Regions from separate parts of the Ilyobacter polytropus DSM 2926 genome, predicted to be linked through region 3. Evidence: riboswitches for the same ligand, from Rfam matches in the RefSeq annotation. Region 3 holds a riboswitch; each other region holds the start of a gene.
What was found. Region 3 has a riboswitch for S-adenosylmethionine ahead of ILYOP_RS06025 (methionine ABC transporter ATP-binding protein). Riboswitches for the same ligand answer to the same signal wherever they lie in the genome.
Positions count from the first base shown of each region.

Region 1: another riboswitch for S-adenosylmethionine. It lies ahead of ILYOP_RS12390 (O-acetylhomoserine aminocarboxypropyltransferase/cysteine synthase family protein); the one in region 3 lies ahead of ILYOP_RS06025 (methionine ABC transporter ATP-binding protein).
Region 2: another riboswitch for S-adenosylmethionine. It lies ahead of ILYOP_RS08195 (O-acetylhomoserine aminocarboxypropyltransferase/cysteine synthase family protein); the one in region 3 lies ahead of ILYOP_RS06025 (methionine ABC transporter ATP-binding protein).
Region 4: another riboswitch for S-adenosylmethionine. It lies ahead of metK (methionine adenosyltransferase); the one in region 3 lies ahead of ILYOP_RS06025 (methionine ABC transporter ATP-binding protein).

Region 1 is NC_014633.1:531,459-535,103, forward strand. It holds gene ILYOP_RS12380 (hypothetical protein) at 1-342, shown strand, start outside; gene ILYOP_RS12385 (DUF3298 and DUF4163 domain-containing protein) at 354-1,007, shown strand; SAM riboswitch class I at 1,172-1,260, shown strand; gene ILYOP_RS12390 (O-acetylhomoserine aminocarboxypropyltransferase/cysteine synthase family protein) at 1,419-2,693, shown strand; gene metF (methylenetetrahydrofolate reductase [NAD(P)H]) at 2,728-3,594, shown strand; gene ILYOP_RS12400 (homoserine O-acetyltransferase) at 3,607-3,645, shown strand, end outside.
Region 2 is NC_014632.1:1,747,593-1,751,237, forward strand. It holds gene ILYOP_RS08190 (PFL family protein) at 1-1,116, shown strand, start outside; SAM riboswitch class I at 2,081-2,161, shown strand; gene ILYOP_RS08195 (O-acetylhomoserine aminocarboxypropyltransferase/cysteine synthase family protein) at 2,259-3,536, shown strand.
Region 3 is NC_014632.1:1,292,474-1,296,118, reverse strand. It holds gene ILYOP_RS06030 (flavodoxin family protein) at 143-778, shown strand; SAM riboswitch class I at 1,153-1,241, shown strand; gene ILYOP_RS06025 (methionine ABC transporter ATP-binding protein) at 1,426-2,433, shown strand; gene ILYOP_RS06020 (methionine ABC transporter permease) at 2,426-3,082, shown strand; gene ILYOP_RS06015 (MetQ/NlpA family ABC transporter substrate-binding protein) at 3,096-3,645, shown strand, end outside.
Region 4 is NC_014632.1:602,846-606,490, reverse strand. It holds gene rsxC (electron transport complex subunit RsxC) at 1-554, opposite strand, end outside; gene metK (methionine adenosyltransferase) at 794-1,942, opposite strand; SAM riboswitch class I at 2,026-2,125, opposite strand; gene ILYOP_RS02770 (NAD(P)/FAD-dependent oxidoreductase) at 2,299-3,645, opposite strand, start outside.

The DNA of each region.
Region 1 (3,645 bases), on a different replicon from region 3:
CCCAGTGAAGGAGTATACCAGGTAAAAAAAATAATTGAAAATATGATTCGTAAAAGGGTCCGCCAGACAAAAATCGGAGAATCTGTAAACATTTACCCAAATGATATAATTTTAGATATTGATTACGGAGGCTTTTATTTAGAAGATAAAAACCTTGTGGTGGAGCTAATAGTAAAAGGGGCTCCTCCATATTACGACGGATGGGAAAAGTTTAAAATACCTCTAGATCAAATAAAAGATTTTATAAAATATGATCTGAAAAACAATCTTCAAAGCAGTTCTTTTAGAAATATAAAGTTGAATCAACAGTGGTTTTCAGAGTATAATCAACTGAGAATTTAGGAGGTTATCCAATGAAAAAAATTATAGTTTTTATTTTTATATTCGCAGTATTTCAAAATATGTTTTCAGTAGAGACAAAAAAATCAAATATAAAACTTGAAAATCAGTATCTTATGATAGATGGTAAAATACCTGTTTTTTATAATAAAGGAAAATACATCGGTAATTCTAGCAACAAGGTAAAAGGCGGCTTTAGAGCCCTAATGGAAATGATAAAGATGGAATCAAATAAAAACCGTCTTGAAAATCCAGATAATAGAGATGGTAAATTTATTTTAAAAAGTGATTTTAAGAAGATAGATAATGAGAGCAAAATAGACAGTTATCTAGTTAAGACTTTTTATTTTACAGGTGGATCCCACGGCATGATACTAGAAGAAGGGTATAATTTTAAAAACGGAAAAGAAATTTTTCTGAAGGATATATTTAAAGGCAACATCAACTACAAGGGACTCATCAAACAAAAGGTGGAAGAACAGATAATAAAATACGGAGGGGATTTATATTATGCTGATATAAATATTCCCGATGAAGAGTATAGTTTTTATTTTGAGGGTGACTCTTTAGTTGTGTTTTTTAACCCCTATACCCTAGCATCTTACGAAGCAGGAATAATAACTTTTGAGATACCAATCTCAGAGATTTCCTCCTTCATGAAAATTTAGGGTTTATTTAGATAACCCCTTTTTTTTTAACTTTAGATTTTTAAAATTAGGTTGTATTTTTAAAAAAATATTGACACTTCTTTACCTTTGTGGTAAAGTAACTATCAACAACAGAGAAACAAGTGAACCAGTATTAAAATATGTAAACCCTAGAATAAAGGGTTTATCCATCAAGAGAGGTGTAGGGACAGGCCCGGAGATACCTCAGCAACCTACCTATTCAGGTGTGGTGCTAATTCCTGACAGATGGCAATAGGGCTAATTTTAGAGTAACCAACCCTTTCATCTGACTTAGATGAAAGGGTTTTTTTTATAAAATCCCGTTGCCTCCATTTTATCTTATTTTTACAGAGGCTTTATATTAGGCTTTTGTGACACAATTAAACTAATGACATTAAGGGGGAATTAAACATGGCACACAAATTTGAAACTTTACAATTACACGGAGGACAGCAACCAGACCCGACTACTGGATCTAGAGCGGTACCTATTTACCAAACTACTTCTTATAATTTTGAGAGCACAGAACATGCTGCAAAGTTATTTGCTTTAGAGGAACCTGGAAATATATATACGAGAATAGGAAACCCAACTACAGCTGTACTAGAAGAGAGAATAGCTCTTTTAGAAGGGGGAGTAGGGGCTCTTGCAGTAGCTTCTGGAACTTCTGCCGTTACTTATTCTATACTGAATGTAGCTAGATGCGGTGATGAAGTAGTTTCTTCAAATAACCTTTACGGGGGTTCTTTCAACCTTCTTTCAAATACAATCAACGATTTCGGAGTCAAAGCCAGATTCTTTGATCCTGTGAATCCCGAGGAAATAAGAGGTTTGATAAACGAAAAAACAAAGGCCGTATTTATAGAAAGTCTTGGAAATCCAAGCGGTGAAGTGTTGGACATTCAAAAAATAGCAGAGATAGCCCATGAAAACGGTCTTCCGCTAATTGTAGATAATACCTTTGCCACTCCTTATCTTTTGAGACCTTTAGACCACGGGGCAGACATTGTAGTATACTCTGCTACAAAATTCCTAGGGGGGCACGGGACGACTATAGCAGGACTCATTGTAGACGGAGGAAAATTTGACTGGAAAAACGAAAGATTTACAGCATTTAACGAACCAGACCCAGGTTACCATGGTCTAAAGTATGCTGACCTTGGAGCGGCGGCATATATACTAAAGACGAGGGTTAAACTACTTAGGGATACAGGAGCTGCACTTTCACCTTTTAATTCTTTCCTGATTTTACAGGGGATAGAAACTCTTTCACTGAGAGTAGAAAGACATGTGGAAAATGCAAGAAAAATTGCTCAGTTCTTAAAAAATAACGATGATGTAAACTGGGTTAGTCACCCTGAAGTAAGTGATGATGAAGATCAGCAAAATCTTGTAAAAAAATATCTTCCAAAGGGAGCTTGTTCTATATTCACCTTCGGTTTAAAAGGTGACAGAGAAAGGGCGGCTAAATTTATAGAAAAACTAGATATCTTTTCTCATCTTGCAAATGTGGCCGACGCCAAGTCACTTATAATACATCCTGCTAGCACTACTCACGGACAACTAAGTGAAGAAGCACTTAAGGAATGCGGTATAGGTACAGATACGATCAGAATCTCTGTAGGACTTGAAAACATCGACGACCTTATAGAGGATCTTCAAAAGGCAATAGAAGCTACCAGATAATTCATAAATTTCAAACATAAAAATAGGGGGCATCATGTTTATAAAAGATATATATGAAAGCAAAAAACCGGTAATATCCTTTGAGATATTTCCTCCAAATGAAAGATATCCTGTGGAAAAGGTCTATGACACCATTGACGAATTGGTGAAACTTAGTCCGGATTTTATCAGTGTAACATACGGTGCAGGGGGTACTACCCGTGGGAGAACTGTAGAGATAGCATCTAGGATTAAAAAAGTTAACAATGTAGAGGTTTTGGCTCACCTTACTTGTATAGGGGCAGATAAGGTAGAGATAGACGGAATTTTAGATGAACTAAAGGAAAATGGTATAAACAATGTCCTAGCCTTAAGGGGAGATTACCCAAATGACGGAAGCATTCCTGAAGGGGATTTTAAGTATGCACACCAACTTGTAAAGCAGATCAAGGAAAGGGGGGGGTTCTCAATAGGAGGGGCCTTCTATCCAGAGGGGCATCAAGAAAGCAACGACCTCATGGATCTTTTTCATCTAAAAAGAAAGGCAGAAGAGGGAACTGATTTTCTTATCTCCCAGATTTTCTTTGACAACTCTTATTTCTATGACTTCAAAGAAAAAGCAAAAAAGCTAGAGATAGATGTACCACTTGTGGCGGGTATAATGCCAGTAACAGACGCTAGACAGATAAAGAGGATAACGGCTCTTTGTGGAAGCTCTATCCCACCAAAATTTCAGAGAATATTAGATAGATATGAAAATAATCCTGAGGCTCTAAAGGATGCCGGTATAGCCTATGCCGTAGAGCAGATAGTGGATCTTATATCTTCAGGAGTAGACGGAATCCACCTCTATACAATGAATAAGGTGGACACTACACAAAAGATAATGGATGCAATAGCAAATCTGAGAATTGCTTTATAGGGGGACAGTAAGATGTGTTGTATCGCTGGAGCTCCCTCCCTTTCGGGCAGA
Region 2 (3,645 bases), 460 kb from region 3:
GTAATCGGAGGAGCTACAGATGCAGAGGACTATACTTGTTTTGCTGAAGCACTTGATAAGGCTGCAAAAGAGATTGGAATTGACTTTATAGGTGGATTTAGTGCCCTTGTAGAAAAAGGATTTACTCCTGCAGATAAAAAACTTATTGCATCTATCCCAAAAGCTCTTAGCACAACGGACAGAGTATGTTCATCTGTAAATGTCGGTTCGACTAAAGCAGGAATCAACTTAGATGCAGTTGGGATGATGGGGAAAACTGTTAAAGAGTTAGCTGAATTATCAAAAGACACTGACGGGTTAGCGGCAGCTAAATTTGTAGTCTTTACAAATGCTGTAAGTGATAATCCATTTATGGCTGGAGCTTTCCATGGTGTTGGAGAAGCTGAAATCATTCTTAACCTCGGTATAAGTGGACCAGGAGTTGTGAGGGCGGCCCTTGCAAAAGTTGATAAAAAAGCTCCTATTGATGAAATAACTGAAACTATTAAAAAAGTAAGTTTCAAAATTACTAGAATGGGAGAATTAGTAGGTAAAGAAGTTGCAAAAGAATTAGGAATAGATTTCGGTATAGTTGACTTATCATTGGCACCGACTCCTGCTGTTGGAGATAGTGTTGGTAATATATTAGAAGAATTTGGTCTTGAATCTGTAGGAGCTTATGGTACTACTCTTTCTCTGGCAATCCTTAATGATGCTGTGAAAAAAGGAGGAGCTATGGCTGCTACAAGAGTCGGAGGACTTACTGGGGCATTCATCCCTGTCAGTGAAGATCAAGGAATGATTGCTGCTACAAGTAAAGGATATTTAACACTTGAAAAGCTTGAAGCAATGACATGTGTTTGTTCTGTAGGTCTTGATATGATTGCTATTCCAGGAGAAACTCCTGACTATGTAATCTCAGGAATTATCGGTGACGAAATGGCAATAGGTATGGTTAACAGCAAAACAACGGCTGTAAGAGTTATTCCTGTACCCGGTAAAACTGTTGGAGACAGAGTTGTATTTGGAGGACTTCTTGGTGAAGCTGACATTATGCCGGTTAACTCATTAAACTGCTCTACATTAATCAACAGAGGTGGAAAAGTTGCGCCTCCTATTCAAGCTATGAAAAACTAGTGAGAGAAGTAGTAAGTAGTAGATAGTAAAAATCTGAAAAGGTAGAGTCAAAAGATATTTTTACCGCGAATTAATGCTGATAAAAATTTTAAAAGGACGTTCGTTTAACTAAACTGAACGTCCTTTCTTTTATTCTTCCAATTTTTCTTTAAAACCTAATTTTCTTAAGAAAATAGGATTTCTGTAATGGAAGGGACTAAGGATATTATTTTTCTTATCCCCTATACTTTCAACTGAATTCATAAGGTGTTGCAAAGTTGCTAAAAATTATACCGTACTTTTGCAACAGCCTATTTAGAAAAGAATATAAACTTTATTACATATTGGTTATCTTGTACGGTGTCCAAAAGCAGATTATGTTAGTTTATGGCTTTATTGCCCCTAGGTATTAATTGAAATCTTGGGGAAAAAAGCAGACACCTTGGCTCTTTTATCAATTGGAGGAGCCTTTATCGGGATTTTCTTTATTCCGGCCTTGGAACGATGGCCGGACAGGTTCGGCGTCAAGAAATTATTATATGCCGACGGAATCTCTTTTGTGGTAGTCTGCCTATTATTTGGATTATTGACGACAGGTTATGTTTCCGGTGCACTGGCAACGACAGAATGACCCGTGTTGTTAGGATATTTCATGGTAGTTATTGATAAAATGTCCACCCAGATGAGTTTCATCAGGACGGTGTACTTGAAAAATATAGCAATTGATTCTTCAGAGGTTATCCCCTCTCTTTCCTTGGGTATGAGCATCATTACCTGCGCTATCTTGAGTGGTCTTGCCTGGGGACTCTGGGGCCCTTAATATATATTCTATTTCGCAGCATCTATCTCCCTTGGGAATATTTATGTTGCTCACAAAGTAAAGCTATAAATAACCCATAGTATGGAAAAACACTTCTCAAAGGGAACTGAAATTTTACCTTGACATTTAAATTTAAAAATTATAGAATCACTATAATCAAATATTTTCTTATCTAGAGAGGGGGAGGGATTGATCCTTTGACACCTCAGCAACCTACTTTTATGGTTTGTGCTAAATAGATAAGGGGGGATAAATAAAGCAGTCTCTTGCATAAAATGATCTCTTATTTGAGGTCTTTTTTTTTATAAAAAATTTTAAAAATTCGTTTATGGAGGTAAAATATATGAGTAAAGAAAAATGGTCTCTGGAAACCAAAACTATTCAATGCGGATGGCAGCCGAAAAATGGTGAACCCCGTGTACTTCCTATTTATCAGAGCACAACTTATAGATATGACACTGCTGCTGACGTGGCAAAACTTTTTGATCTAGAAGCTGAGGGGCATATGTATTCTAGGATAAGTAATCCTACTTGTGATGCCTACGAAAAAAAAATGGCTGCCTTGGAGGGCGGAGTGGGAGCTTTGGCTACTTCTTCCGGTCAGAATGCTTCTACAATCGCCATAACAAATATTGCTTCATCTGGTGATCATTTTATAGCAGCCGGAGCTCTCTACGGAGGGACTGTGGCCTTATTCACAAATACCTTAAAAAAGATGGGAATAGAAACGACTTTAGTTGATGCAGAGCTTCCTTTGGAAGAACTTAAAAAATATTTCAAACCTAATACCAAGGCAATCTTTGCAGAAACCATTGCTAATCCTGCAATGGACATCCTAGATTTTGAAAAATTATCAACACTGGCAAAAGAAATGGGAGTACCTCTAATAGTAGACAACACCTTCGCAACTCCATACTTGTGCCAGCCTTTAAAACTTGGAGCAGATATTGTTGTTCATTCATCTACCAAATATATTGACGGACATGCAACAAGTGTAGGCGGTGTGATCATTGACGGTGGAACTTTTGACTGGTGTAACGGAAAATTCCCAGAATTCACCGAGCCTGACAAAAGCTATCACGGTGTCATCTATACTCGTGATTTTGGAAACCAGGCCTTTATCATTAAAGCCAGAGTCCAGTGGATTCGTGATTTAGGATCATATCTGAGCCCAATGAACGCCTTCTTATCAAATTTAGGACTAGAAACCCTTCATGTGAGAATGGACAGACATTGTGAAAATGCCCAAAAACTTGCAGAATTTCTTGAGAATCATCCTAAGATAAGCTGGGTAAAGTACCCAGGACTAGAAAGTCATAAACACTTCCAACGTGCAAAAAAATATCTAAAGGGTTGTAGTGGAGTACTCACATTCGGTGTAAAAGGTGGATCTCAAGAAGGAGAAAAATTAATGAATAGTCTTGAATTAGCTGCAATTGTAGTCCATGTTGCAGATGTTCGTACAAGTGTCCTTCATCCAGCCAGCATGACTCACAGACAGCTGTCGTCAGAGGAACAAATTGCCGCAGGAGTAAGCCCCGACCTTATCAGGGTTTCAGTGGGAATTGAAAATATCAAAGATATTATTAGTGATTTCAATCAAGCCTTGGAAAAAATATAGTAAATTATAAACAGCCGGGAATTAAATTCCCGGCTGTTTATTTATTATTAATAAAATAATATCTGAGTTTGTTTCAAGCTTTCAGCAAACCATTAATTTCTTCTGAAAT
Region 3 (3,645 bases):
GTTAGGGGCTAATATATTCATTAGGTAGGCAACTCCTTGAGATATTTCGGTGTCTTTACCGTAATATTACCTCAAGAATTGTCTATTTTTAATTTTTGCAAAAGCCAAGTTATGTTATAATCTGCAAGGAGGTTTTTTAAATATGAAAATTTTAGGTATAGTGGGAAGCAAGAGAAAAAATGGTAATACCTCGACCCTTGTGATGAGTGCTTTAGAAAGTGCGAAGGGAGATGGAATAGAAACTGAAGTAATATTTTTAGGAGATTATTCTATAAAAGGCTGCACAGGCTGCGAAGGATGCAGAGACACTTATAAATGTGTAATAAATGACGACATGCAGAAGATATATCCACTATTAATGGAATCAGACGCAATAATTTTGGGATCACCGACATATTTTTATAATGTTACCGCTGACGTAAAGGTTTTTATTGACAGATGTTATTGTTTTGAAGTTATGTCAAAAGAAGACCGTTCTGTATGGATGGGAATAAATGAAGTTTTAGGAGGTCGTTATGCTTCTGTGATAGCAGTATGCGAACAACATTCACCAGAAGATATGGGGTACACAGGTGAGGCAATGGCAAAACCACTAGAAGCTCTAGGTTACAGGGTTATAGACATAGTAAAGGTGCTTGGACTATTTGAGAGAGGGAAGGCAAAAGAAAATAAAACTGCAATAAAGCAGTCACAAAATGCAGGAAAAAGACTTTTTAAAACATTGCAACTGAATAAAGATATACGGGAAAAGTTGCTGGACTTTAAACTTTCAAAATAAAAAGTGAACTTTTAAACATGAAAATATATTTGAAAAAATCAGAGTTAAGGGCTAATATATTCATTAAGTAGGCAACTCCTTGAGGTGTTTTGGTGTCGTTACCGCAATAATAATTCAAGAATTTCCTATTTTTAATTTTTTGCACAAGCCGAGTAATTGAGCTGAGTTGTTTGAAATAATGTTTTTAATTTCTCTAGTGTAATTTTTTTCCAAGACAAAATGGATGGATTCTTATAAATCTAATACCTCATATAAATTTCAGGTTGCGGTGTGAAATAATACTCAGAAAATATTCCATTGATAGTTATACAATAATGAAAAAATTCTTGACAGAGTTAGTCAAAAGTAATATACTTTTTCTAGTATAAATGAATTACTTATCAAGAGAGGTGGAGGGACTGGCCCTTTGAAACCTCAGCAACCTGCCGTAAGGGGTGTGGTGCTAATTCCAGCGAGATGAGGCTAATCTGCAATAGATTACTAGAAACCTCTTCTCTAAAAGAAGAGTTTTTTTTATTTACAAAATAAAACTCTTAGAAAACCGGTAAACAATTATAGATAAATTAAGTTTATAAGCCAGTTAATAAATCTTTTTACAAAATGTTGTTGGAAGGGATTTTTTATATACAATTGAGGAGTGGTAATAGATGATAGAGATAAAAGATCTCAATAAACTTTATAGCAGTGCCATCGGAGATGTCCTTGCTGTAAAAAATGTTAACTTAAACATAAAAGAGGATGATATATACGGGATAATGGGTCTGAGTGGTGCAGGTAAATCAACACTTATAAGACTTTTAAATAGATTAGAAGAGCCGAGCAGCGGTGAGATTCTCGTAGAGGGAAATAATATTCTCAAATTTAATGATACAGAATTAAAAGAGTATAGAAAAAAAACCGGGATGATATTTCAACACTTTAATCTTCTTCAGTCAAGGGATGTTTTCGGGAACATAGCCTTTGCACTAGAGATAGCAGGTTGGGATAAAAATGATATTCCATCAAGGGTAAAAGAACTTTTGACCCTTGTAGAATTAGAAGATAAAGAAAGAGCTTTTCCGAGCCAACTTTCAGGTGGTCAAAAACAGAGAGTTGCAATTGCGAGAGCCCTCGCCAACAATCCTAAGATACTCTTATCTGATGAGGCGACTAGTGCTCTTGATCCTAAGACTACCAAGTCTATACTTGACCTTCTAAAAGATCTTCAGAAAAAACTCGGACTTACGATAGTGCTTATAACACATCAGATGGAAGTAATAAGAAGTGTGTGCAACAGAGCAGCTATAATGGATAAGGGTGAAGTTATCGAAGAGGGAAGTGTGGACAGGATTTTTTCAAATCCAAGAACAGAGATGGCAAAGGAATTTATATCTCATTTGATACCAGAAGAAACAGAAGAGGTAGATTTTGTAAAGAGTCCAGGTAAAAAAATAATAAAGCTTTCATATATAGGACACACAGTTGAAAAACCAGTTATATCACAGATGGTTAGAATGTTTGATATAGATGCAAATATTGTATCAGGAAGTATAGATAAGCTTGTCACCCAGAATGTAGGTCATCTGATACTAGAACTTTCTGGAGAAAGACAGGAAGAAGCACTGAACTGGATAAAAAAAGAGGATGTAGAGATAAAGGTGATATATAATGGATAAGATAATAGCTTTGCTGATACCTGCTATGGCAGAAACTATATACATGGTAGTACTTTCAACAATATTTGCTACCATTATGGGATTGCCTATAGGTTTACTTGCGGTAATAACAGATAAAAATCATATAATTGAAATGCCAAAATTAAACAAGGTTCTAGACGGCCTTATAAATATTTTTAGATCAATACCTTTTATTATACTGATGATATTGGTTCTTCCACTTTCTAGGTTCATAGTGGGGACCACAATAGGGTCTACAGCGAGCATAGTGCCTCTTTCCATAGCTGCAGCTCCATTTGTGGCGAGAATCGTAGAAGGGGCAGTTAAAGAGGTGGACAGAGGTCTTTTAGAAGCCTCTATATCTCTCGGAGCATCTAGAAAAGATATAATATCAAAGGTACTTATACCTGAATCCCTGCCTTCTTTGATTCATGGTCTGACAATAACAGTAATAACCCTTGTAGGATATTCTGCAATGGCCGGAGCAATAGGTGGAGGAGGTCTAGGTGACCTTGCCATAAGATACGGATATCAGCGATTCAAACTTGACATTATGATAGTCTCAGTGGCATCTATAATAATACTGGTTCAGGGGATACAATTTTTAGGTGATAAAATAGTTTATAATATAAGAAAAAAAAGAGGATAAAAAGGAGAGAAATATGAAAAAAATTATTAGTTTAGTTGCAGTTTCAATTTTATTTATCGTAGGATTAACTTCTTGTGGTGAGAAAAAAGTTGAAGAAAAATCACAGGAAATAAAGGTAGGAGCTACTCCTGTACCTCATTCAGAGATACTTGAGATAGCAAAAGAAGAATTGGCTGAAAAAGGTTATTCTCTTGAAGTAGTAGAATTTACAGATTATGTTACACCAAATCTCGCACTTTCAGATGGAGAAATAGATGCAAACTTCTTTCAGCATATTCCTTATTTAGAAGAATTTGCCAAAGAAAGAAATCTTGATCTTGTTTCTGCTGGTGGAGTACATGTAGAACCAATGGGTCTTTATTCAGAGAAAATTAAAGATTTAGCAGACCTTAAAGATGGATCTGTAATAGCAATACCAAATGACCCTTCAAATGGAGCTAGAGCTCTTATTCTTTTGCAAACAAATGGCCTTATCAAGTTAGACCCGAGTGCCGGATTAAAAGCAACAGAGTATGATATAACAGAAAACTCTAAAAACTTTAAGTTTGAAGCCTTAGAAGCAG
Region 4 (3,645 bases), 690 kb from region 3:
AATATAATCATAATTTCCGAGGTTTTTTCCACCATGATCCTGTTATCTGAATTTAAATAAGGTTCACACTCTGCCCCGTTTATTATTACAGTATGTATTTTTTCATATTCATCAGCCTGAAATTTCATGTGAGTTGGAAACATTGCACCACCTAGACCGCATATCCCCATCTCCCTTATAAAAGTAACAAATTTTGTGGAAGTTTTACCCACAAATAAATTTGTGTCATACCAAGGTTTTAAATCAACCCAATTATTTTCAAAATCGTTTTCTACAATTATAAATGTTTCATTATTTTCTTTCACTATATCCTTGATATATCCAGATACAGGAGAATGAACTGCCACTGATAACATTGCAGTACATTTACCTATCTCCTGACCTGCCATTACATAGTCTCCTACAGATACCATTGGAAAAGCAGGAACCCCTATATGCTGATGGAGGGATACTTTATACTCCTTTAGATCAGGCATCACTTCTATATTTTTATCTGAGGTCAACTCCTTCATCTCTTTTGGATGAACTCCGCCTCTTGGTTTTAGTATCTTCATACTCTCCCCCTTTCACTTATAACCGGGATTTTTCTTGACAAAAATATTATTCTATAATAAAAAATTAATTCCTCTTTCTTTGCTGATTCATTTTAAAAATACATTTTTTATGAAAATTCTTTTGTTATCAATAACTTTACATTTCTTTATTATTTATGTCAAGTTTTATCTTCTGCTGCATTTATGATTTGAATATTAAAACAGGCAGTCATTAGACTGCCTGTTAAACTGTTTTTATTCTATACAAGTTTTTTTATAGCTTCTACCTTATTTGTTCTTTCCCAAGGAAGATCTATGTCTGTCCTTCCTATATGACCGAAGGCTGCAAGATCCTGATACTTAAAGTTTCCTGATCTTAGCTCTAAGGCTAGTTCTATCCCTCTAGGACTTAGGTCAAATACCTTTTGCACTATCTCAGCTAGCTTTACCTCTTCTATTTTTCCTGTTCCAAAGGTATCTACTTTTACAGATGTAGGCTCTACTACCCCTATAGCATAAGAAAGCTGTATTTCACACTTTTCTGCAAGTTCTGCAGCAACTATATTCTTAGCTACCCATCTTGCTGCATAAGCGGCAGACCTGTCCACCTTTGAAGGATCCTTTCCTGAGAAAGCTCCTCCACCGTGTCTAAAGTATCCACCATAGGTATCTACTATTATCTTTCTTCCTGTAAGACCAGCATCTCCGTGAGGTCCGCCGATTACGAATCTTCCTGTTGGATTTATATGGTAATGTTTTACCCTTCCAGGATTCATTTTATATTTTTCAAGGACAGGTTTTACTACCTTTTCTATTATTGTTTCATGAATCTCTTCCTGACTTACTTCAGGGTTATGCTGTACAGATACTACTACTGTATCAACATGATCTACAGTCCCGTTTTTATTATACGCAAGAGTTACCTGAGACTTTGCGTCTGGTCTTCCCCAGATTACCTCTTTAGATCTTGCCATTCTTGTATATTTTACGATTATCTCCCTTGCAAGAACAAGGGCTAAAGGCATAAGTTCAGGAGTTTCTTTTACAGCTCCTCCGAACATTATTCCCTGGTCTCCTGCTCCTCCGATATCTACACCCATTGCTATATCAGGAGACTGTGAATGTATTGCATTAAGCACTCCGCAGTCTGAGTCAAATCCCATTCCCTGCTTGTATCCGATCTCTTCTATCTTGTCTCTTACTATCTTTTGCACATCTACATATGTATTGGTAGTTATCTCTCCTCCTACCACTACCTGACCTGTTGTACAAAATACTTCGCAGGCTACCCTAGAATTTGGGTCTTCTGCTATGCAGGCGTCTAGCACTGCATCTGATACCTGGTCGGCTATCTTATCAGGATGGCCCGGTGAAACACATTCTGAAGTAAAAAATATTTTGTTTTCCATTTATATAAATCCTCCTTGGTAATATTATTTGTTATAAAAAAAGCCTCTTTCAGTAAGAAAGAGGCTGTACAGATCGGGTCTCTCTCTTATCTTCGCTTTTTTAGCTCTGAATTTAGCACCACACCTTTTAAGGCAGGTTGCCGGGTTTCACAGGGTCAGTCCCTCCACCACTCTCGATAAGAATCGTATATTATTCAATTTTATTTATATAAATTATATACCTCTGTTATATTTTTGTCAATAATTTTTGATATTCAAAAATAAACATTAAAAACAATTCATTTAACCCAATCAGATTATCTTGATTATTTAGGTTAAAACTGAAAAATTTCATAGCTTATAGACATAGACTTTTTTTATTTGCTTATTATATCTCTAGTTGCTAGTATTCCCATTACTGCTGCAATATTAAGTCCACTTCCATATCCCGAACTATCTCCCACAGAGTAAAACCCTTTAATACTAGTTTCCATGTGTTCATTTATAGCCACTCTTGTACTTCTAAACTTTATCTCTGGAAAATAAAGCAATAGATCACTAGATGCAAAACCAGGGGTTATCTTGTCATGAACCTCTATAAACTCGATTATGTTGTCCAGTATCCTTTTAGGACAGGCTAGTGCTATATCCCCAGCAACATAGTCATCTGTTGTGGGAACTATATTCAGCCTAGATAACCTCTCTTCTGTGGACCTTCTTCCTGCCTTCAAATCTCCATATGACTGCATAAGTATTTTTCCCCCTGTAAGCATAGATGACATCTTCGCTATAGCAGTGGCATACTCAAAGGGATGGCTGAATGGATGAGTGAAAGTTTTTGTACAAAGAAGGGCTAAGTTTGTATTTATAGACTTCCTGTCCTTATACGCATGACCATTTGCCAATATTACATCATCACTGTGTTTCTCCACAGCAATAAAACCACTGGGATTACTACAAAATGTTCTCATCTTATCTCTATACTTTTCGGTGTAATATACCATTTTCGCTTCATAAAAATTTTTATTTATATTTTTCATTACCACATCAGGTACTTCTACCCTCACTCCTACATCTATTGCCCCTGTGCTGTAATCTATTCCATGCTTTTGGCAGAGTTTCATCATTTTCTTGGCTCCGCTTCTACCTATTCCCATAATTACATTATCAGAATAAATTGTTTCAGATTTTTTACCTGAAAGTATTATTCCTTTCACCTGATTATTTTCTATAATCAGTTCCTCTATACCATGGCCAGTCAGGAATTCTACTCCCTTACCCAAAAGGTAATCCACAAGTTTTGTGTACAACTCTCTAGATCCGTCTGTCCCCAAGTGCATTGTAGGAGTGTCAACCAACTGCACATTATTTTCTATACACCTTCTTTTTACCTCTTCCATTTCTTCATTGTATTTTATCCCTGCAGGTTCTTCGTCAAAACCAAATTTTTTATAAATTTCCGCCACATAATTTATAGTATCATTTACAAGCTGTTTTCCTGTAACTGTATGTACATCTCCGCCAACTCTATAATCCATGTTAAATTTTGAATCTGAGTATGCCCCTGCCCCGCTTATCCCATATATTATGGCACAAGTATCACACTTCACACACTTATCCGTTTTTTCCTTAGGACAGACTCTTTCTTTCAGCATCCTTCCCTTGTCTACAATCAGAATCTTTATATCTGGATTCTTTGTTATTGCTTCATAAGCTCCAAAAAT